Regions from separate parts of the Streptomyces sp. NPDC050625 genome, predicted to be linked through region 1. Evidence: riboswitches for the same ligand, from Rfam matches in the RefSeq annotation. Region 1 holds a riboswitch; each other region holds the start of a gene.
What was found. A riboswitch is a leader RNA that binds a small molecule or an ion and turns the genes downstream of it on or off. The one in region 1 is predicted to bind cyclic di-AMP.
Positions count from the first base shown of each region.

Region 1 (5,752 bases):
TCGTCGGCGAAGTCCTTGGGCGTGGCGGGCGGTTCGCTCCCCTTGTCCTTGCCCTGCTCGTCGGCCTTGCCGTGGTACACCTCGTTGGACTTGCTGTCGTAGCCCCACACGTCCTTGCCGTTGTGGATGAGGCTGTACTCGGCGGCGCTCTCGATCAGCGAGAGCTTCTGCCGGTCCGGGCCGTCCGCGGCGACGCGCAGGGTGTGCGTGCCGCTGACGAGTTCGGTCAGCTTGGACGTCGGGTCGGCGGACGAACCGTCACCCGACGGGCCCGCGCCGGAGAGCAGCCCGCTCTCCAGGCCGCCGAGGTCGGGGAGCCCGAGGTCCGTGCTGACCTTCACCGTGCCGGACAGCTGCTGCACGTCCGACTTGGCGATCTTCTCGATGAGCTGCTGCGCGGTGATCTTCGGCAGATCGGGGTCACCGGAGTCGGCGAGCGCCGGGACCAGCCCGATGGTCGCCGCCGCCACCCCCACCACCGCGACCGGTACGACGTACCGGGCGGCCTTGCGACGTCCCGAGCGCAGGTCGTCGACCTCCGTCGCGCCCGTGGTGCCGTCGGATTCGTACGGTGCCATGTGTGCCTTACCTCCGTCGTCGGCGGCGGCTGTCCTCGCACTCTGTCCCACCCTGAGCCGCCATTCTCACCCGAATCGGTGAGGAGTGGTGATTTCCGTGGTTTCCAGTTGACCAAATCGGCCGTGCGGAAGCGTCAGCCCGCGGGCTCAACTCCGTGTACGACTGGGGTATGACACACGGAGGCGGCGCCTCCCCCGACCCGTAGGGGTCGGTCGCGTGGGAGACGCCGCTGTCGGCTCAGTGCGTGCGCACGAACACGTAGTCCGCCTGGTAGGGCACGCCGACGATCTCGCCCGGTGTGCAGGAGCCGGCCGGGGCGAGCCCGCCGACGGTGTTCAGCCGCAGGATCTCACCGGTGCCGGCGAGCAGCCCGTGGTACTTGCCCGACTGCGTGGCCCTGAGGTCCAACTCGGGGATGTTGCCGTCGCCGTTGGGCGTCTTGGCGATCAGGGCGCCCGTGACGGCGCTCCCGTCCGGCGCGGTCCACTGCGGTGCGCCGGAGTTGGGCTTCACGAAGGAGTGCCGGATGTGGCCGCCGAGCCGGGCGCTGACGTCACGCTGCCCGAAGGCGTATCCACCGCCCTCGGCCGCCTTGCACTCGTAGATCTGCTTCCCCTTGACGACGGAGGCCTGGAAGCTGCCGAGAACGTGCCGGAAGTCGGTGGCGGTGGTGACCTTGTGGAGCTGTCCGCGGACGGCTCCACCCGGGAACGTCGCGGTGTGGAGATTGGCGTAGAAGGAACCGGGGTCCTCGGTGAGCCGCTTGAGCAGGGCGGGGTCGTTCACCTTGACGGTGCCGGTGAGGCTGTGCCGCCCCTGGGGAGCCTTGCCGAGCAGCTTCCCGAAGTTGATCTTGACGCCGCCGTTGGTGCCCTTGGCGCCCTCGTGGATGTGCAGATCGGTGGGCCTGCCGGTGCCGCGCCAGGCCACGGCGACGGACACCTTGTCCCCCTTGACCTCGATGAACTCCAGCGCCGCGCCGTCCTTGTCCCCCACGGCGGGGCCGCCCTGGACCGGCACCTCGTTGGCGCCCCGGAGGCTTGCGACGAGGATGGTCGTTTCCTTGCCGGTGTGACTCTCGGTGGCGGCGGCCGGGATCGCCGCGGCGGCGACACCGGCGGACGCGGCGATCGCGACGGCGGTGGCGACGAGGCCCTTGCGGCGCGCGATGAACGTTCCGTTCATACCCATGATTCGGTTTTCTCCCCGTATGCGGCTGACGCCCCCTGCGTCAGCTTCTGGGCATGGGTACGGAAGGGATCTCAGATTAGACTCAGTCCACAAATGCGAGGTGCGTCACACTGTTCGGGACGTCCGTCACACCGTTCGGCGGGAACTACCCGGCCCGATGCACCACCGCGTCGCACAGTTCGAGCAGGGCGGCCTTGGCGTCGCACTCCGGCAGCGGGGCCAGCGCCGCCCGCGCGTCCTCCGCATAGCGCACGGTGTCGCGCCGGGCCTGCTCCAGCGCCGGATGGTCACGGAGGGCGGCCAGCGCCTCGGCGTGGCGCGCGTCGTCGGTCAGGTCGGAGTCGAGGAGCTCGCACAGCGCGATGTCCTCGGCCAGCCCCAGCCGCTGCGCCCGCTCCCGCAGCCGCAGCACCGGAAGGGTCGGGATGCCCTCACGCAGATCGGTGCCCGGCGTCTTGCCGGACTCGCGCGAGTCGGACGCGATGTCGAGCACGTCGTCCGCCAGCTGGAAGGCGACACCGAGCCGCTCGCCGTACTGGGTGAGCACGTCGACGACCGTCTCGTCGGCCCCCGACATCATCGCCCCGAACCGGCAGGACACCGCCACAAGCGAGCCCGTCTTGCCGCCCAGCACGTCCAGGTAGTGCTCGACCGGGTCCCGGCCGTCCGAGGGCCCCGCGGTCTCCAGGATCTGCCCAGTGACCAGCCGCTCGAACGCGAGGGCCTGGACCCGCACCGCCTCGGGACCGAGGTCGGCGAGGATCTGCGAGGCACGGGCGAACAGGAAGTCACCCGTGAGGACGGCGACCGAGTTGCCCCAGCGGGTGTTCGCGCTCTCGACACCGCGGCGGACCGCGGCCTCGTCCATCACGTCGTCGTGGTACAGCGTCGCGAGGTGAGTCAGCTCGACGACGACGGCCGAGGGCACGACACCCGGCGCGTACGGGTCGCCGAACTGGGCCGCGAGCATCACGAGCAGCGGCCGGAACCGCTTCCCGCCCGCCCTCACCAGGTGCTGGGCGGCCTCCGTGATGAACGGGACCTCGCTCTTGGTGGCTTCGAGCAAGCCTTCCTCGACAGCCGCCAATCCGGCCTGGACATCGGCTTCCAGAGCCTGGTCCCGCACGCTCAGCCCGAACGGCCCGACGACGGTCACGTGGGGTCTCCTGTCTGCTGGTGTCTGCTGGCGATTACACGGTTTGTCGATAGGTCGCTGCCATCACTCAAGTCAGCGTATCCGGTCAGGTTTCGATCACCGATAGCGCCCACCGTTACAGCCCAGGCGGTATCGGAGCACGACCGGTATGTTCTTGATCAGTGGATAAGGATTGATTTTTATCGACTCACCATGATGTGACACTGCTTGTCCCTATATACCCTCATACACCCGGTCCACCGGGACTCGGCTGTACGCGCGCATATGGCGACCCCTGACGGACGAACCCTGGCAAACGGGCCACGGCTACGCCTCCGTCCGGGTGGAAGTCCGCGGGTGCGGACGGGTAGGCGGGGACGGAGGCGACCGACGGCCGGCACGCACGCCCGGGGGACCACGTCACTCGCCTTCGCGCGCCGGCCGCCCGGCCCGACGATCACCTTCGAGGTGCCGGAGCGGGCACTCGGGCATCACCTGTGACGCGGAACACCTCCCCGTCCGCGACGAAGTCGTCCGCACGGAGGGCGGCGAGACGGTGGTCCACCGGACGCGGGAGAGGCGCGTCCCACGGACGCCCGCGAACCCCCTGTGACCTGCATGTCTGATTTGCCGTGAATGTTATTCCGTGAGTTGGGTCACGCCGCCCTATGTCGCCCCACATCCGGCCAAACACCCGTTTGCCCTTTTCCCATCGGCCAGTTGAGGCTGTGCAACCGCAAAGGATCAAGTGCCCCATACGCCTCAACCCAAGGTCAATTGGTGCGTTCTGTGAATCAGGTACTTGTTCCCGACATGTGCTCTCGCATAGCTTCCGGGCCAGTCAGGCGGACGCCGAATCCTGCCGCCGCCGGACGTAACCCATCGACGTACTCATTCGCGTAGGCAGGAGCGGGGGACCCAGGTAGGCCGCCGGACCGGACGACCCATGTCGCACGGAACGGCTCGGGGTGAAGTCGCGCAGCCTCAGGGCGGCACGGCCGGGCACCTCCCCGCCCGAACCCGACAGCTCACCTCGCAGGCGACGGAGAGGAAATCCCCCATGGCCGCTGCCGCTCAGTCCCGCCGCACCACCCGCCTCGTTCGCAAGCTCGCCGTCGCCGGCACCGGCGCCGCGGTGCTCGCCCTCCCGCTCATCGGCGCGACCACGGCCTCGGCCGCCCCCGCCACCACGCCCGCCGCGGCCGAAACGACCCTGGCCGGCTACCCGAACAACCTCGACGGCTGGATCCGCGAGTCCCTCGCCATCATGAAGGAAAGGCACATTCCGGGCACGTACAACGGCATCTACCGCAACATCATGCGTGAGTCGTCGGGCAACCCGCGGGCCATCAACCTGTGGGACTCCAACGCGGCCAAGGGCATCCCGTCCAAGGGTCTGCTCCAGGTCATCGACCCGACGTTCAACGCGTACCACGTGGTCGGAACGTCGTTCGACATCTACGACCCGGTCGCGAACATCACCGCCGCCTGCAACTACGCGGCCGCGCGGTACGGCTCGATGGACAACGTCAACGGCGCGTACTGACGGACGCCACGGGGCGCGTGCTGACGGATCTCCCCCCGCGACGGGAGAGCTAGGCAAAGAGTCTTTCGAGGACGACGGCGATGCCGTCGTCCTCGTTCGACAAGGTGATCTCGTCGGCCACCGCCTTGAGTTCGGGGTGGGCGTTGGCCATCGCCACACCGCGGGCGGCCCAGTCGAACATCGGGATGTCGTTGGGCATGTCCCCGAAGGCGATGGCCTGCCGGGCACTCAGCCCCAGGTGTTCGGCGGCCAGCGCCAGACCGGTCGCCTTCGTGATACCGCACGGCTGGAGTTCGACGGTCCCCGGCCCGGACATGGTGACCGTCGCCAGAGAACCCACGACGTCCCGGGCGGTCGCCGCCAACTCGTCGTCGGACAGGGCGTGATGGCGCAACAGGACCTTGCTGATGGGTTCGCACCACAGATCGTCGCGCCGCGGGACCCGTACGGCGGGCAGGGTCGGGTGCGGCATCAGATACCCCGGCTCGATGAGCGTGAGCCCGTCCACCCCGTCCTGGTCGACGGCCGCGTACACCTGACCCACCTCGGCCTCGATCTTGCCGAGCGCGGTCTCGGCCAACTCCCGGTCCAGGGTGACCGACCACAGCAGTCGGTCCGCGCCGGCGTCGTACAACTGCGCGCCCTGTCCGCACACCGCGAGTCCCCTGCTGCCGAGTTCGTCGAGCAGCGGCCGCACTCTCGGCGCCGGGCGCCCCGTCACCACGAGATGCTGCGCACCGGCCTCCACCGTCCGCGCGAGGGCCGCGCGGGAGCGGTCGGAGAGGGTGTCGTCGCCGCGGAGCAGCGTTCCGTCCAGGTCGGTGGCGACGAGTGAATAAGCGGGGGGAGCGGCCATGATCAGAGAATACGGACAACATGCCGCTGCGACTCACCCCCGTCCCAGCCGTTGTTCTCGACCCCAAGGGGTCCGCGCAAAGACGCCGCTGCCACCGTCCGTCGTCAGTGGTACGCGTCAGGTTGCTGTCACCGCGCCGAGGGAGCTGGAGTTGAGGCCCGAGATCTACGCCCTCTTCTTCCGCATCCGGCGCATCGACTACGACGAGCGCCACCCCAGGCCGCCCGCCCTGCCGGGACTCCTGCCCTCAACTCCTGCTCTCCGCCCCTGCGTTCAGCCGTGCACCGTCGCCAGGTGCTTGGCCAGCCGCGGGGAGGCGAACTCGGTGCCGCAGACGAAGCGCATCACCGGGCCGAAGGAGCCGGCGGCCGGGAGGCCGGTGAAGTAGAGGCCGGGGACCGAGGAGACAAAGCCGGTGCCGAGCTTCGGGGTGCCGCGGCTGACC
Region 1 is NZ_JBFAIQ010000019.1:179,042-184,793, reverse strand. Features, by position in the region: gene AB0I54_RS32830 (DUF2092 domain-containing protein) at 1-578, opposite strand, end outside; gene AB0I54_RS32825 (CHRD domain-containing protein) at 817-1,770, opposite strand; gene AB0I54_RS32820 (polyprenyl synthetase family protein) at 1,916-2,926, opposite strand; cyclic di-AMP (ydaO/yuaA leader) riboswitch at 3,779-3,960, shown strand; gene AB0I54_RS32815 (transglycosylase SLT domain-containing protein) at 3,966-4,451, shown strand; gene AB0I54_RS32810 (HAD family hydrolase) at 4,501-5,307, opposite strand; gene AB0I54_RS32805 (FAD-dependent oxidoreductase) at 5,581-5,752, opposite strand, start outside.

Region 2 (5,752 bases), on a different contig from region 1:
CCGGTCCCCGACGGCCAGGGACACCACCGGCTTCGACGAGACCCGCTTCGTGGCGAAGCCGGACGCGCCCGACGCCGACGAGCGGGAGCGGGACGAGGACAGCGAGGCCGCCACACCGGAAGCAGGTCCGGAGGAGACCGGCGCCGCCGCTCCCGTCCGCTTCCACTGCACATGGGCGGGCGGGATCTCCTCCAGGAAGCGGGAGGGCGGGTTGTACGACGGCTGTCCCCAGGCGCTGCGCAGGGACGACCGCGTGAGATACAGCCGCTCCCGCGCGCGGGTGATGCCGACGTACGCCAGGCGCCGCTCCTCCTCCAGCTCCTTGTTCTGGCCGAGGGCGCGCATGTGCGGGAAGACGCCGTCCTCCATGCCGGTGAGGAAGACGACCGGGAACTCCAGGCCCTTGGCGGTGTGCAGGGTCATCAGGGTGATGACGCCCGAGCCCTCCTCGTCCTCGTCGGGGATCTGGTCCGAGTCGGCGACCAGGGCGACCTGCTCCAGGAAGTCGGCCAGCGTGCCTCCCGGGGCGGCAGCCCCTGATGTCGCCGCGCCCTCCTCGCGCTCCTGCTCGAACTCCAGGGCTACGGCGGCGAGTTCCTGAAGGTTCTCGATGCGGGTCTCGTCCTGCGGGTCGGTGGAGGCCTGCAACTCGGCGAGATAGCCGGTGCGTTCGAGGATCGCCTCAAGGACCGTGGCCGGTCCCGCGCCGGACTCGACGATCGTACGGAGGTCCTCCATCAGCACGTTGAACCGCTTGACGGCGTTCGTCGAGCGCGCCGCCATGCCGTACGCCTCGTCGACCCGGCGCAGCGCCTGCGGGAAGCTGATCTTCTCGCGCTGGGCGAGGGCGTCGATCATCGCCTCGGCGCGCTCGCCGATTCCGCGCTTGGGGACGTTGAGGATCCGGCGCAGCGGCACGGAGTCCTCCGGGTTGGCCAGGACGCGCAGATAGGCCAGGACGTCCCGGACCTCCTTGCGCTCGTAGAAGCGGACGCCGCCGACGACCTTGTAGGGCAGGCCGACGCGGATGAAGACCTCTTCGAAGACACGGGACTGGGCGTTGGTGCGGTAGAAGACGGCGACGTCGCCCGCCTTCGCCTCGCCCGCGTCCGTGAGCCGGTCTATCTCGTCGGCGACGAACTGTGCCTCGTCGTGCTCGGTGTCGGCGACATAGCCGGTGATCCCCGCGCCCGCGCCCGCATTCGTCCACAGGTTCTTGGGGCGGCGGGACTCGTTGCGCTCGATGACCGCGTTGGCGGCGGAGAGGATCGTCTGGGTGGAGCGGTAGTTCTGCTCCAGGAGGATCGTCGTCGCGTTCGGGTAGTCCTCCTCGAACTGGAGGATGTTGCGGATCGTCGCGCCGCGGAAGGCGTAGATGGACTGGTCGGCGTCACCCACGACGCACAGCTCGGCGGGCTGGAGGTCGTGCTCGCCCGGCGGTACGTCCACCGGGTGCGCGGCGGTGCCGACGAGCTCGCGCACGAGGGCGTACTGGGCGTGGTTGGTGTCCTGGTACTCGTCGACGAGGACGTGGCGGAAGCGGCGGCGGTAGTGCTCGGCGACGTCCGGGAAGGCGCGCAGCAGGTTGACCGTCGTCATGATCAGGTCGTCGAAGTCGAGGGCGTTCGCCTCGCGCAGCCGCGACTGGTACATGGCGTAGGCCTGGGCGAGGGTCTTCTCGAAGCCGTCGGTGGCCTGGGCCGCGAAGTCCTCCTCGTCGATCAGCTCGTTCTTCAGGTTCGAGATCTTGGCGCTGAAGGACTTCGGCGGGAAGCGCTTGGGATCGAGCTCCAGGTCGCGGCAGACCAGGGCCATCAGGCGCTTGCTGTCGGCGGCGTCGTAGATCGAGAACGACGAGGTGAAGCCGAGCTTCTTGCTCTCGCGGCGCAGGATGCGCACACACGCGCTGTGGAAGGTCATCACCCACATCGCGTTCGCGCGCGGGCCGACGAGGTGCTCGACGCGCTCCTTCATCTCGCCCGCGGCCTTGTTGGTGAAGGTGATCGCGAGGATCTGCCCCGGGTGCACGTTCCGCTCGGCCAGCAGGTGGGCGATGCGGTGCGTGAGCACACGGGTCTTGCCTGAGCCGGCGCCGGCCACGATGAGCAGGGGGGAACCGGCGTGCACGACGGCCGCGCGCTGGTTCTCGTTCAGCCCCTCCAGCAGCGCCGCGGCGTCGATCACCGGGCGTGGGGCGCCGTCGCGGTAGTAATCGTCCCGGTCCGGCGGCACGTCGAACTTCCCGCCGAACAGATCGTCCGGAACCGACTCCGGAGCGTGATCGTCCTCGGGCGGCGGCGGAGGCTCCTCCTCGCGCCCGTGAGGGGTCTGGAGGTCCGCCAGGAAGCTGTCGTCAAAGAGGCTGCTCATCGCTCTCCGAGTCTAGGGCGCCCCACCGACAAACGACCGCCGCCCCGGAAACAGGACCGGCCCCGCGCGCGGGGGATCTTCCCGATGCGCGAGCCGGACAACTGGCTCACGCTCCGGAGGCATGCTGTCACACGGGCGGAATTCTGCGTCAGGTCACAAAAATGTATCGGGCATATCGCCCATCAACCTTCACACGGGCCACACCAGTTGGCTACCGTCTCGGGCGGGCCGTACGACCCCCACCGGCGAACGTCGCCGGGCCGCGCGGCCTCCGCCGAGTCCGGTGTGCCCGCCACGGCAGCCGGAGCCGGGGACCCAACCGACCTTGGGGTGAATCGGCCCAACCTCCACCCGGAGAAAGGCCGTAGGGCAACCCTTCCGAACCACCCGCCCGAACCCGACAGCTAACTCGGTAGGCGGAACATGGAAGGAGTCGCCTCCCTTGGCGTCGCACCGCAAGTCGCGCCCCGCGAGTGCCCTAGCAGCAGGCATACGCACCCCCGCCATCGCCACCGCCGCGCTCACCTCCGTGGCCCTGCTCTCCCAGACCGCCAACGCCACCCCCTCCGCCGACGGCAAGCCGAGCATCGAGGAAGTCGAGAAGAAGGTCGACGACCTCTACCGCCAGGCGGAGTCGGCGACCGAGAAGTACAACGCGGCCAAGGAGAAGTCCGGCCAGCAGCGCAAGAACGTCGACACCCTGCTGGACGACGTGGCGCGGCGCACGGACAAGCTCAACAAGGCGCGTGAGGAACTGGGTACGTTCGCCGCCGCCCAGTACCGCACCGGGGCCGCCGCGCCCGACACCGCCACCTTCCTGCTCTCGAACTCCCCGCAGGACTACTTCGACCAGACCCAGCTGATGGGCCGGATGACCTCGCGGCAGAAGGTCGCGGTCGACGACTACATCACACAGCAGTCGGCGACCATGAAGAAGCGGCAGGAAGCCACCAAGAGCCTCCAGACGCTGACCGAGTCGCAGAACGAGCTGAAGACGGCCAAGGCCACCGTCCAGAAGAAGCTCTCCTCGGCGCGCGAGCTGCTGTCCGAGCTGACGGCGCAAGAGAAGGCCCGGCTCGCCGCGATCGAGAAGCAGAAGCAGGAGGAGGCCGCGCGCCAGGCCGCGGAGCTCGCCAAGAAGCAGGCGGCCGCGGAGGCGGCGAAGAAGGCCGCCGCCGCGAGCTCGTCCGGTTCCTCGGGCTCCTCCACCTCGACGGGTTCGACGGGGTCGACGGGCTCGACCGGCTCGTCCTCGGACTCCACGTACGCCACCAAGGCGGAGAAGGCGATCGCCTTCGCCCGCGCCCAGATCGGCAAGCCGTACGTCTGGGGCGCCACCGGCCCCGACTCCTACGACTGCTCCGGCCTCACCTCGGCCGCCTGGCGGGCCGCGGGCGTCAGCCTTCCGCGCACCACCTATGACCAGGTCAACGTGGGCACCACGGTCTCGCTCACCAATGCCGAGCCCGGCGACCTGATCTTCTTCTACGACGACGTCAGCCACGTCGGCATCTACATCGGCAACGGCATGATGATCCACGCCCCGAAGCCCGGCGCCTACGTCCGCGAGGAGTCGATCTACTACGGCGGCGCGTCGATCATCCACAGCGTGGTACGGCCGGCGTAAGAGACCTCCGTGGGGCAGGGACGCGAGCGCCGTGGCTGTGGTGACGCGAGCGCCGCGGCCGTCGTGAGCCGCAGGCGCACGCGCCCCTGTCCCGCACCCGCGCGTTTTTCCCCGCACGCGCGCGCGTGCCCCGCTCGCAAGGCGCGCACGGCTCCCTAGCATCGGGCCCATGCCCGCCTCCTCACCCCTACGCGCCTGGTGGAAGCGGCGCCCGCCGGCGGCCGGGGCCGCCGTGATGGCGACCGGCATCGTGTCGGTCGGGCTGCAGCTGGCGGGGTACGAGGCACTGTCCCTGATCGCCCTCGCGTTGGCCTCGGTCGCCTGGCTGGCGCCGGCCGTGGACTTCACCGTGGGGCTGCTGTGGCAGCGCAGGCGCTGGGTGGCCGAGGCGCGGACGCCGGGCGCGCTCACCGCCGTCGCCGCGACCGCCGTGCTGGGCACCCGTTTCTCCGCACTGGGCCGCCACGGCCTGGCCGAGGTGCTGCTCGCGCTGTGCGCGGCGCTCTGGCCGGTGCTGATCCTCCTCGTCGTACGGCACTGGCACCGGCGCATGCCGGGCACGGTGTTCCTGTGCTGCGTGGCCACGCAGGGGCTCGCCGTGCTCGGCGCCACGCTCGCCGCGGCCGAGGCGACGGCATGGCTGGCCCACGCGGCGCTCGTGCTGTTCTGGCTGGGCCTCGTGCTCTACGGGTTCGCCCTGGCCCGGTTCGACGTGCGGCAGGTGGTCGAGGGGCCCGGGGACCAGTGGATCGCGGGCGGCGCGCTCGCGATCTCGGCGCTGGCCGCCGCGAAGCTGATCTCCGCCGACAGCGCGCGGCTGTACCTGTGGGACGACGACAACCTCGGCGTCCTGCGCGACACGGCCCTCGCGCTGCTCGTCCTCGATCTGAGCTGTTACGTCGTGCTCCTGACCGCCGAGGTGGTGCGCCCACGGCCGCGCTTCGACGTACGCCGCTGGTCGACGGTGTTCCCGATGGGGATGACGGCGACGGCGACGCTGTCCGTCGCCGCCGCCCTCGGCATCCCGTGGCTGGAACGGCCCGGTCAGGTGCTGGTGTGGATCTCCGTGGCCGTCTGGCTCGTGGTAGCCACCGGTGCGGTCCGGTCGGCCCGCGCGGGGCTCAGGGACGTGCGCTGAGCCCGGTCACGTCCACAGCACGGCGATGAAGATGTTCGCCGTGGTCAGCAGGCCCACCAGCCCGAACAGGCGCTTGTCCACCGTCTCGTCGTCCCGCTTCACATAGACGAGCCCGAGGATCACGATCAGCAGGGCCAGCTTCACGCCGATCTTGACGGCGTTGACGTGGTGGCCGTCGGCCTGGTTGAGGCCGACCAGGATCACACCGGTGACCAGCATGGTCAGGGCGCCGTGCAGCATCGCGGGGACGAAGCGGGCGGTGCCCCGGCCCATCGCCTTCATCTGGGTGAGGAAGCCGCCGAGGAGCGCGGCGATGCCGATGATGTGCAGGCCGACGAAGAGATGGATGAGTACGTCCATGAGGCGGGAGCCTAATCCCCCGCATATATGCGCCCCATAGCACCCCACCACCCCCGTGCACCGCGGAACCGCCGCTTCGGTCATCGCACTGTGTGAAGAGGGCGGCTCCGGACCCCGATCACGGTCACATACGGTCACCGCCAACCCGATCCGGGCACTTCCTTACATGACGTTACCGAGCCGACACCGTCAGGTTTAGCGTCCTCCACCAGGTGACCGGCTCCCCACCGCCGCCCGGGCCAGGGGCGGCAGCCGAC
Region 2 is NZ_JBFAIQ010000001.1:220,779-226,530, reverse strand. Features, by position in the region: gene pcrA (DNA helicase PcrA) at 1-2,370, opposite strand, end outside; cyclic di-AMP (ydaO/yuaA leader) riboswitch at 2,633-2,804, shown strand; gene AB0I54_RS01110 (NlpC/P60 family protein) at 2,813-3,997, shown strand; gene AB0I54_RS01105 (tellurite resistance/C4-dicarboxylate transporter family protein) at 4,167-5,135, shown strand; gene AB0I54_RS01100 (hypothetical protein) at 5,142-5,495, opposite strand.
Region 2: it holds a riboswitch for cyclic di-AMP, as region 1 does, so the genes downstream of both, AB0I54_RS01110 (NlpC/P60 family protein) here and AB0I54_RS32815 (transglycosylase SLT domain-containing protein) in region 1, are expected to answer to the same signal.

Region 3 (5,752 bases), on a different contig from region 1:
GGCGCGGAGCCGTCTCCACGACGTCCGGCTGACCGCAGGGGCACCGGTGCGCGATCGCCCGCAGCCCGCGCGGCGGACGCCCGAGCTGCTGCTTGAAGGCCTCGACGTCCGCGTCGGTGGGCTCGGTGCGCGGAGTGGGCGGCGGGGGCGTTTCCATGACTGTCTTCAGGCTGTCTTTCTCTGGCTGTCGGTTCACTGTCCGGCGTCGTCGGGGCGGCGCCGGCTCACTGGTCGGAGGCGTCGGACTTGTCGACCCCGTCCCAGACGTTGGCGTACCAGGGGCGGTCGGCCGCCCCCGGATAAGCGTGCGCCTGCTTGGCCGCACCGGGGTCGACCACGACGTAACCGGTCTCCCCCGGCATCACATAGTGCAGCCGCCGGCGGATCTGCTGCTCGGCGAAGGAGTCGTCCTGCCAGCGCGCCTTGAGGTCGCGCAGTTGCTCGACCCGTTCCTGGGCCCGCTGCCGCTGCCGCTCCAGATTGGCGATCTCGGCGCGCTGGGAGACGTACTGCCGCATCGGATAGGCCAGGGCCACCACCATCGTGCACAGCACCAGGGCGAGCAGCGCGGCCCGGCCGGTGAGCCGGGAGCGGCGGGCCTGCCGCTTGGTCTGGGAGCGGTAGACCCGGGCCGCCGTCTGCTCGCCGAGCAGTCGCAGTCTGGTCGCGGTGGAGAACCGGTCCCGGTCCTTCGCGGCCATGTCCCCGCCTCCCTCATACGTGCGTACGTCCCCGGACACGGTACGGGACCGGGTACGGGGACGTACGTACGACTGGCTAAGCCTTGCCCTTACCGGGCTCAGCCCTTGGAGATCTCGCCCCTGAAGCGCGGGAAGGCGCTGCGGCCGGCGTACACCGCCGCGTCGTCGAGGATCTCCTCGATGCGCAGCAGCTGGTTGTACTTGGCGACGCGCTCGGAGCGGGCCGGGGCGCCGGTCTTGATCTGGCCGCAGTTGGTGGCGACGGCCAGGTCGGCGATGGTGACGTCCTCGGTCTCGCCGGAGCGGTGGGACATCATGCACTTGAAGCCGTTGCGCTGGGCCATCTCCACAGCGTCCAGGGTCTCGGTCAGCGAACCGATCTGGTTCACCTTCACGAGCAGGGCGTTGGCGGTGCCCTCCTCGATGCCGCGGGCCAGGCGCTCCGGGTTGGTGACGAACAGGTCGTCGCCGACGATCTGGACCTTGTCGCCGAGCTTGTCGGTCAGGACCTTCCAGCCGGCCCAGTCGTCCTCGAACAGCGGGTCCTCGATGGAGACGAGCGGGTAGGCCCCCACGAGCTCCTCGTAGTACTCCGTCATCTCGGCGGCCGAGCGGGACTTGCCCTCGAACTCGTACTTGCCGTCCTTGTAGAACTCGGACGCGGCGACGTCGAGCGCGAGCGCGATCTGCTCGCCGGGGACGTACCCGGCCTGCTTGATGGCCTCCAGGATGAGGTCGAGGGCCTCGCGGTTGGAGCCGAGGTTCGGGGCGAAGCCGCCCTCGTCGCCCAGGCCGGTGGCCAGGCCCTTGCCCTTCAGGACCTTCTTCAGGGTGTGGTAGACCTCGGCGCCCCAGCGCAGCGCCTCGGAGAAGGACTCCGCGCCGATCGGGGCGATCATGAACTCCTGGATGTCCACGTTGGAGTCGGCGTGCGAGCCGCCGTTCAGGATGTTCATCATCGGCACCGGCAGCAGGTGCGCGTTCGGGCCGCCCAGGTAGCGGAAGAGGGGGAGGTCGCTGGCCTCGGAGGCGGCGTGGGCGACGGCGAGGGAGACACCGAGGATGGCGTTGGCGCCGAGCGAGCCCTTGTTGTCGGTGGCGTCCAGGTCGAACATCGCCTGGTCGATCAGGCGCTGCTCGGTGGCGTCGTAGCCGACCAGCTCCGGGCCGATCTGCTCGATCACGGCGAGGACGGCCTTCTCGACGCCCTTGCCCAGGTAGCGGTTCGGGTCGCCGTCGCGGAGCTCGATGGCCTCGAAGGCGCCGGTGGAGGCGCCGGACGGAACGGCGGCACGACCCGTGCTGCCGTCGTCGAGGCCGACCTCGACCTCGACCGTGGGGTTGCCTCGGGAGTCCAGGATTTCCCGGGCTACGACGACGTCGATGGACGGCACGAGCATCTCCTTCATGGATGTGACGCTGGAAGTGCGGGGCTGGGTGCCTTGCGACTAGAGCCTAACCGTCCCCGGGGCATCGGCCACCGACCGACCGTCCCGTGGACAGGGTCCGACCGTACCCATTGTTCCGGCTCGAAACAAAGGCGGGGTGGAGAACGGCTCGAACGCAGCGCCCCATGAACAAGCCCCGCCCCGGCGCGTACGGGGGAATACGCACCGGGGCGGGGAGACCGTGGGGACGGGGCGGCTGCGGTTCCTGCAGCCGGGCTACCGGCCGCGCGTCACTTCAGGTGGAGCTGCTGGCCCGGGTAGATGAGGTCCGCGTCCTGGACGATGTCCTTGTTCAGCTTGAACAGCTCCTGCCAGCCGCCCTTGACCTTGTGCTTCTGGGCGATCGAGCCGAGGGTGTCACCCTTGACGACCTTGTACTCACCGTCGCCCTTCTTGACCTTCTTGCCGGTCGGGGTGGTGACGGTCTTGGCCGCGGCCGGGCGCTCGGCGGAGCGGGAGGCGGCCGGCTTCTCGGTCGTCCGGGGGGCGGTGCTCGCCGCGGCGCCGCTGTAGGGGGTGCTGGACAGGCCCGTGCCGCAGACCGGCCAGGCGCCCTTGCCCTGGGCGGCGAGGACCTTCTCGGCGATCTCTATCTGCTGCGCCTTGGTGGCCTTGTCGGCGGTGCCGGCGTACTTCGAGCCGCCGTAGGCGGACCACGTCGAGGCGGAGAACTGCAGACCGCCGTAGTAGCCGTTGCCGGTGTTGATGGACCAGTTGCCGCCGGACTCGCACTTGGCGACGGCGTCCCACTCGGAGGCGGTGGCGGCCGAGGCGGTGCCGGAGGCCATCAGCGGGGCGACGACGGCGGCACCGGCGACACCGGCGAGCGCGATGACACGGGCGGCCTTGGCCTTCGAGGAACGACGGTGCTTGCCCTGAGCGGAAAACAGCATGGATGGATCCCCTCACCGACGCCTGCGAGGTGAGCTGTCGGGTTCGGGCCGGTTGAGTTGCCCGGCCACACCTCCGCTGGGAGGCGTGGCTCCACCCCTAGCCGCTCCGGCTCAACTGTCCGGCGCGGCACTTACCTTGGGTCCCCCGCTCCTGCCTACGGCGCGTGACGCGACGACTGTTCCCGTGCGGCCGCTGGCAGGACTCGGCGTTGCGACAGCCGGGGCTCGTGGTGACGAGCGGACTCGACCGTAAGCACGCGATCCGGGGAATTCCAAAGACGATCAGGGCTTCTGAGACTCATCCCACACTTTCACCAAACCGGACATTAGGCGTGAAAGCGGGACGTCAACTCCCGCTACTTTCCGCCGGTTTCGGTAGCGACGTCCAGGGTCTGACCGGGAGTGATGTCGTTCGGGTCGGCACCGATGGCGGCCTTGTTGGCGGCATAGAGCGCACGCCATCCGCCGTCGACGTCAAGGGAGTCGGCGATGGACGCGAGGGTGTCGCCGTCACGAACCGTGTAGGTGCGCGAGGCGTGACGACCCGACGAGGCCGATTCCTGACCGTTTACTGCGCTTTCGTCCGCATTGCCCCCGCGATGACGGCCACCCCCGATGGCGCCGGTGTCGACCAGACTCCAAGACCCCCCGCTTTGCCACGAGTTGTCGGGGTTGTCGGTTTTGGGGACTTCCGTGGGCGTGCCACCGCTCCCCTGCGGGTTGCCCGAGTCTCCAGATTCCGACTTGTCCGAGTTTGCGGAATCTTCGCCCTTGCTCTCGCTCTTGCCCTTGTCCTTACCCTCCGCCCCGCTCTCCTCGTCGGTGTTCGCCGAGGGGGAAGCCTTCCCCGAGGAGTCCGACTTGGACTGCGAATCAGACAGGCCGGAGGAGCTGGACGAATCGGATGAGTCAGAAGAATCGGAGGAGCCGGGCGAATCGGATGCCGAGACGCCGGTGTCGACATCGACCGACCCGGAGCTGGCCGTGAGCCCGGAGAGCAGGGCACAGGTGGCCCAGGGCTTGGTGCCCTGGTCGGCGAGAACCTTCTCCGCGACGGCTATCTGCTGCGAACGGCTGGCCTCGTCCGGGCTGGATGCGTACGCGAGGCCGCCGTACTTGTCCCAGTCGTCCTGCGACATCTGCAGACCGCCGTAGTACCCGTTGCCGGAGTCGGCGCTCCAGGAGCCTCCGCTCTCGCACTCGGCCACCTTGTCCCATGTGGTGCCGTCGGCAGCGTTGGCGCTCGCGGCCCCGAGGAGCGGGATGGCGATGGCGGAGCCGGTCACTCCGGCCGCGACGAGGAGGGCCGGAGCCTGACGGGGGCGACGGTGACGACCGTTCCCGGAGAGCATGCGGAAGCCTTTCGTGCGACAGCGATGACCGGCGCGGCACAGAAAGCCCACGTACCGCGCTGCCTGGTGAACGTATCCACTGACGATCACTTGTCACAAGTTAATGCCGCGTAGATCACGTGAAGATCACAGAGTTGAGCATTCATCAGGTTTGGGGCGCGACAGGCCGCGCTTCCCACACTTACCGGACAGGCGTGAACTCCACGGGCAAAGTACGCAGTCCACGCATGATGAGCCCGCCACGCCACCGCAAATCGACCGGATCCACCGCGAGTCGGAGGTCCGGGAGGCGGGTGAGGAGGGTGGCGAGCGCGGTCTGGCCCTCCAGCCGGGCGAGCGGGGCACCCAGGCAGTAGTGGATGCCGTGGCCGTATCCAAGGTGTTGGTTGTCACGTCGGCCGAGATCGAGGACGTCCGGGTCGGCGAACCGCTCCGGGTCCCGGTCGGCGGCGGCGAGCACCACCAGGACGGGGTCGCCGGGTGCGATGTCCTGCCCGCCGACGGTGAGCGGCTCGGTGGCGAACCGCCAGGTGGCCAGTTCGACCGGGCCGTCGTAGCGCAGGAGTTCCTCGACACCGGTCTCCAGGAGGTCCCGTTCCCGGCGGGCGAGGGACGACTGCAGACGGTGCCGCTGCTCGGGATGGGTGAGCAGGGCGTAGGTGCCGTTGCCGATGAGGTTGACGGTCGTCTCGAACCCGGCGAACAGCAGGATGAAGGCCATCGCGGCGGCCTCGTTCTCGGTGAGGTGCTCGCCGTGGTCCGAGGCGCGGATGAGCCCGGAGATGAGGTCCTCGCCGGGAGCGGGGCTGTCGGGCAGTGCCTCGCGCTTCTTGTGGATGAGCTCGGCGAGATAGCCCCGCATCTTCTTGACCGACCGCGCGACCCCGCCCCGCGGCCCTCCCCCGTGCCGGATCATCATCCCCGCCCAGTCCCGGAAGTCGTCCTGGTCCTCGCGCGGAACGCCGAGCAGGTCGCAGATGGCGTAGATGGGGAGCGGAAAGGCGAACTCGTGGATGAGGTCGGCGGACCCCTCGGCCGCGAACCCGTCGATGAGCCGGTCCGTCAGTTCCTGTACGCGCGAGCCGAATTCGGCGACCCGGCGGGGCGTGAACGCCTTGCTGACCAGCCGGCGCAGCCGGGTGTGGTCCGGCGGGTCGATGTTGAGCAGATGCGTCATCAGCTCCGCCTTGCGCTCACCGGGGATACCGGTCTTGCCCTTGGCGTGCACGGGCTCGTCGTGATGCGCGGGGTTCTTCGACAGCCGCTGGTCGGCCAGCGCCTGCTTGGCATCGGTGTACCGGGTGACCAGCCAGGCCTCGACACCGCTCGGGAGTTTCGTCCGGTGCACGGGGGCGTGC
Region 3 is NZ_JBFAIQ010000022.1:89,874-95,625, forward strand. Features, by position in the region: gene AB0I54_RS34910 (DUF501 domain-containing protein) at 1-157, opposite strand, end outside; gene AB0I54_RS34915 (septum formation initiator family protein) at 225-701, opposite strand; gene eno (phosphopyruvate hydratase) at 800-2,101, opposite strand; gene AB0I54_RS34925 (transglycosylase family protein) at 2,380-3,042, opposite strand; cyclic di-AMP (ydaO/yuaA leader) riboswitch at 3,047-3,215, opposite strand; gene AB0I54_RS34930 (transglycosylase family protein) at 3,399-4,394, opposite strand; gene AB0I54_RS34935 (cytochrome P450) at 4,576-5,752, opposite strand, start outside.
Region 3: it holds a riboswitch for cyclic di-AMP, as region 1 does, so the genes downstream of both, AB0I54_RS34925 (transglycosylase family protein) here and AB0I54_RS32815 (transglycosylase SLT domain-containing protein) in region 1, are expected to answer to the same signal.

Region 4 (5,752 bases), on a different contig from region 1:
GAGGTCGGTCATGCGCAGACTGTGCTCCGGCGCCTCGGAGAGGTTGGCCAGGATGGAGTAGTACAGGTGCGGCATGCCGGTGTCCTGCTGGAGCTGCCGGTCGATCGCGTCCTCCAGGAGCAGACTGCCGGCGATGTACGCGCGCCAGGCGCGCTGCTCGTCGGGGGTGAGCCAGCGGGTCGTCATACCGCCAGTGTAAGTTTGTTTCAAACTTGAACCAAGCCCGCACGTCAGTCGCAGTACATCAGACCTCGTCAGGGAGAGCGCGCCGATGCCGTACCCGTACGTCCTGTTGTCCGCGGCCGTCTCCCTCGACGGCTTTCTGGACGACACCGGCCCCGAGCGGCTGCTCCTGTCCAGCCCGGCCGACTTCGACCGGGTCGACGAGGTGCGGGCGTCGGTCGACGCGATCCTGGTCGGCGCCGGCACGATCCGTGCCGACAACCCGCGGCTCCTGGTCAACTCGCCCGAGCGACGCGCCGCCCGCGTGGCCGCGGGCCGGCCCGAGTACCCCCTCAAGGTCACCGTCAGCAGCTCCGGCGAGCTGGACCCGGACGCGAAGTTCTGGCACACGGGCGGCGAGAAGGTCCTCTACACGACGGAGAAGGGCGCCGAGCGCGCCCGCGGACTGGGCCTCGCGGCCGATGTCGTCCCGCTCGGCCCCGACCTCGACTGGCCGGCGCTGCTCACGCACCTGTACGAGGAGCGCGGGGTGCGCCGGCTGATGGTCGAGGGCGGCGGCACCGTCCACACCCAGCTGCTCCGCCAGGGCCTCGCCGACGAACTCCAGCTGGTCCTCGCCCCGCTCCTGGTGGGAGACCCGGCGGCGCCCCGGCTGTTCGGCCCCGGGGGCTACCAGGGCGGGCGGCTCCGGCTCCTGGAGACGCGCCGCATCGAGGACGTCGTACTGATGCGGTACGAGCCGACGGCACCCGGCACCGGGCGGTCGGTCGCCGCGGCGGACCGGCACTGGATGCGGATCGCCTGCGACCTCGCGGCGCTGTGCCCGCCCTCGGAGACCGCCTTCAGCGTGGGCGCGGTCGTGGTCGCCGCCGACGGCACCGAGCTGGCCCGGGGGCACTCGCGGGAGGGCGACGACCCGGTCGTGCACGCCGAGGAGGCCGCGCTGGCCAAGGTCGACCCGGCCGACCCGAGGCTGGCCGGCGCCACGGTCTACAGCAGCCTGGAGCCCTGCGCCCGCCGGGCGTCCCGGCCCGCTCCCTGTGCGCGGCTGATCCTGGACGCCGGGGTACGACGGGTGGTCACGGCCTGGCGGGAGCCGGACACGTTCGTGCAGGGCGCCGACGGCAGCGGGCTGCTGACGGGCGAAGGCGTGGACGTCGTCGTACTGCCCGAGTACGAGGACCTGGCCACGGCGCCGAACCGCCATCTGACGGCCCGCGGATAAGCCCTGGATAAACCCGTGCGCTTGCACCCCTGAGCATGGCGTATGCTTAAGGCACACCGACGCGGGGTGGAGCAGCTCGGTAGCTCGCTGGGCTCATAACCCAGAGGTCGCAGGTTCAAATCCTGTCCCCGCTACTCAAGGCTCAGGGCCGGAATCCAGTTCATGGATTCCGGCCCTGAGTGTTTTGGCGACGACCGGGCGACTATCACGAAGAGTGACCGGACGAAAGCCCTCCGCATAACATCTGAGTCACCATCAAAAACGTCGTGACTCATGTACCGCGGTCAACTCGCCCGATTTCCACCGGTCATGGTGTGTAAGTCCGCCCGTAAAAACGTTAATGATCAAGCAGAACGGCTTGGAATCTGACAGCCGGGTCTATTAACGTTCGATAACGCAGCGCGGTCGTCCCAGCCGTCACAAGAGTCGGCTCCGTGCGCACGCGCCGAATCCCGCAAGGGAACCGGGGAACCACCACCTTGGGGTGAATCACGCGGATGCCGCCGTGGAGGCACGGCCGGTATACGCGCGTAGGAGACCTTCCTGCTCCGAACCCGTCAGCTAACCCGGTAGGCGACGGAAGGAAAGGAGTACGCCCGCGTGGCGTCCAACCGGCCTGCCCCCACAGCCCCATTCGTGCCGAGCGAGCACACCGAGACCTTCGGCTACGGCAGCTACCGCACCGACGAGGGCCCGTGGGAGGAGTGGAACCCCACCGAGGAGTCCCTCAGCCCGGTACGCGGCCGGCACCGTGTCGTCAAGCAGCGCGGCGGCGGACTCGCCCGTAGCTCCACGGTCCTGGGCGTCGGCGTCATAGCCGCCGTCGGCGCGGGTGGCATGGCCAGCGCCCACACCGGCAAGCCGCCGGTGTCCATCTCCATGCCCGACCTGCCCTCCGTCGGCTCCCTGCTCGGCGACAGCACCCCGGACGAGGCCCCCGACAAGGGCTCCGCGACCGCGCTCAGCAGCGTCGGCATGACCTCGGCCGACAGCGCACAGGGCGCCTCCGACGCCGGTGAGGCACTGCGCAACCGCATCATGGCCCAGGCCGAGAAGCAGCAGGGCCAGGTCGAGACCAAGGCCGCCGCCGCTGCCGTGGCCGCCGCGGACAAGCAGGTCGCCGCCGCGGCCGCCAAGGCCGAGAAGGCGGCCGCCGCCAAGGCCGCCGCCGCCAAGGCGCAGGCGGAGGCCGAGGCCGAGAAGAAAGCCGAGGCCGCGCGCCTGGCCGCGCTGGCCAAGCAGTACACGCTGCCGACCTCCTCGTACACGATCACCTCGACCTTCGGTCAGGCCGGCGCCATGTGGTCCTCCGGCTACCACACCGGCCTCGACTTCGCCGCGCCCACCGGCACGCTCATCAAGGCCATCCACAGCGGCACGATCACCGAGGCGGGCTGGGCCGGCTCCTACGGCTACCGCACGATCCTCACCCTCGACGACGGCACCGAGCTGTGGTTCTGCCACCAGTCCTCGATCAGCGTCTCCGCCGGGCAGAAGGTCAGCACCGGCGACGTCATCGGCCGCGTCGGCGCCACCGGCAACGTCACGGGCCCGCATCTGCACCTGGAGGTCCACCCGGGCGGCCAGGCCACCGGGATCGACCCGATGACGTGGCTGCGGGGCAAGGGCCTCAACCCCTGACCCACCCTGTCGACCGCCGGCGGTCCTGACGACACCCCCCGACGTCAGGGCCGCCGGTCAGGTGTGTGCGGGATCTCCGGTCAGGTGTTCGCGGGATCTCTTCCGAGCGGGATCTCTTCTGAGCCGGCGCTGCTGACGCACGCGTCGGCGTAGCGGCGTGCCACGCCTGTCCGCGGCGGTCTAAGGCCGATAGGGGTTGTACGCGGGATACGGTGCCGCCGGGTACCCGTACGGCACGGGCATTCCGTACGGCGCCTGCATTCCGTACGGCGCCTGCGGCCCGTACACCGGCCGGGGCGGTGCGGACATCCGGGCCGCGTACTCCATCGCCGGACGGGCCACCTGGCGCCGCTTCCACAGCTCGGCCAGCAACTCCCGTTCCCGTACGACGTAGTCGGCCCCCGCGCGGCCCCGGCGCCCGCGGTGGCGCAGGAACGCCAGCGCCGTCGCGTCCGCCTCGTACTGCCCCACGGCGCGCGCCGCCTGCTTGCCCAGGTGGTGGCCGGCGTAGTCCCGGGCCATCTGCCGCGCCCGCATCGAGCCGAGCACGAACGGCTCGGCGGGGCCCAGCCACCCGGCGAAGACATACACGGGCAGCTCCTCCCGCACGGTCCGCAGCTCGCGCTGCCGCGTCCAGATCGCCAGCCAGGTCAGCAGCCCGAACGCGGGCACCATGAACGCCCCGTACACGGCGAAGAAGCCGTACGGGCCGAAGGTCGAGGAGCCGTTCCAGAACGCGTGCATGCTCATCGCGAGCAGCAGCCCGCCGAGCGGCACCAGCACCCGCCGCACATGCTGCCGCTCGGCGGAGAGCGCGGCGATGCCGAAGCCGATGCCGGTGAGGACGGTGAACAGGGGGTGCGCGAACGGGGACATGACGACGCGCACGAAGAACGTCGCGGCCGTGACGGAGGCGATGCCGCGGTCGCCGGTGAGCTGGTCGGTGCCGAAGGCGGTGCCGAGATAGAGGATGTTCTCGGTGAAGGCGAAGCCGGTGGCGGTGACGCCCGCTATCACCACACCGTCCACGATCCCGGTGAAGTTCCGTCTGCGGAACAGGAAGACGAGGAGCACGGCCGCCGCTTTGGAGGACTCCTCCACGATGGGCGCTATGACGGTGGCGCCGAGGGTGTCGGCGCTGGACGGATCGGCGGTGGTCGTGGCTATCCAGCGCGTCGCGAAGCTGTTGGCCACGATGGCTATCAGCGCCGCCGCGCAGGCGCCCCAGGCGAACGCGAAGAGCAGGTTCCGCCAGGGCCCCGGCTCGACCCGGTCGAGCCAGCGGAAGGCGGCTATGAGCAGGGGCACGGGCAGCACGGCGAGACAGATCCCGACCAGGAACCCTTCCGTGCCGGTCTGTTCGCGGACCAGGGCGAGGATGACGAGCCCGGAGAGCGCGAGCAGGGCGATGAGCGCCCCGTACCGCACCCACCTGCGCTGCCACCAGCGCGGGTGCCGGAGCGCACCGCCGTCGGGGCCGGCGGGGTGCGTCGGATACGGGGGGAAGGTGGTCACGGCATTGACCCTAACGTCGCTGCTGCTCCCGGTGCTGTACGCGGCGGAAGAGCAGATCGTTCACCACATGACCCTTGTCCAGTCCCTGACCCTCGAAACGGGTCAGCGGCCGGAAGTCGGGGCGCGGCGAGAAACCGCCGTCGGGGCGGGTGTTCTCGAAGTCCGGGTGCGCGGTCAGCACTTCGAGCATCTGCTCGGCGTACGGCTCCCAGTCCGTCGCGCAGTGCACGATCGCCCCCGGTCTGAGGCGGGTGGCGGCCAGGCCGAGGAACTCCGGCTGGATCAGCCGCCGCTTGTGATGCCGCTTCTTAGGCCAGGGGTCGGGGAAGTAGACGCGCAGCCCGTCGAGCGAGTCGGGCGTGAGCATCTCGCGCAGCAGGATGATCGCGTCCCCGTTGCCGACCCGGACGTTGGACAGCCCGTTCTGGTCGCAGAGGTTGAGCAGGTTGCCCTGCCCCGGGGTGTGCACGTCGACGGCGAGGATGTTGAGGTCGGGGTTCTGGGCGGCCATCTGCGCGGTGGCCTCGCCCATGCCGAATCCGATCTCCAGCACCACGGGCCTGTCGTTCCCGAACAGCTCGCCCAGGTCGACGACCCGCTGCCCGTCGATGTCGAGTCCCCACTTGGGCCACAGCCGCTGCAGCGCGTCGGCCTGCCCCGCGGTCACCCGGCTGCGCCGCGGCTGGAAGCTCCGGATCCGCCGCTCGAAGTGCGACCCGGCGGGGTCGGCCTTGGGGCCGTCCGGGAAGCGCGGCTCACCCTTGGCGCGGGTGTGCCGGACGGAGACGCCGGGGACGTGCCGGGGGGATTCGGGGGTGTTCAGGAACTCAGACACAGTGGTGACGATTTTACGCGAGCCGGGACACGGGGAACCGGTCAGGACGAGCCCAGCACGGCCAGCGCCCGGCGGGCCACCGACCTGCCGATCGGCAGCGAGGCCGTGGCCGCCGGAGACGGTGCGTTCAGCACGTGCACGGTCCGTGCTCCTTCCCGGATCAGGAAGTCGTCGACGAGCGTGCCGTCCCGCAGGACGGCCTGAGCGCGCACTCCCGGGGCCGCCCGCACCAGGTCGTCCGGCCGCACGGCGGGCAACAGTCTGCGCACCGCCTCCGTGAACGCCGGCTTCGACACCGAGCGCCAAAACTCCCCCGCCCCGTACCGCCAGTGCTGCCGGGCCATCGCCCACGC
Region 4 is NZ_JBFAIQ010000018.1:171,755-177,506, forward strand. Features, by position in the region: gene AB0I54_RS31890 (MarR family transcriptional regulator) at 1-186, opposite strand, end outside; gene AB0I54_RS31895 (dihydrofolate reductase family protein) at 272-1,408, shown strand; tRNA gene AB0I54_RS31900 (tRNA-Met) at 1,469-1,542, shown strand; cyclic di-AMP (ydaO/yuaA leader) riboswitch at 1,842-2,001, shown strand; gene AB0I54_RS31905 (M23 family metallopeptidase) at 2,009-3,049, shown strand; gene AB0I54_RS31910 (PrsW family intramembrane metalloprotease) at 3,230-4,564, opposite strand; gene trmB (tRNA (guanosine(46)-N7)-methyltransferase TrmB) at 4,575-5,399, opposite strand; gene lhgO (L-2-hydroxyglutarate oxidase) at 5,441-5,752, opposite strand, start outside.
Region 4: it holds a riboswitch for cyclic di-AMP, as region 1 does, so the genes downstream of both, AB0I54_RS31905 (M23 family metallopeptidase) here and AB0I54_RS32815 (transglycosylase SLT domain-containing protein) in region 1, are expected to answer to the same signal.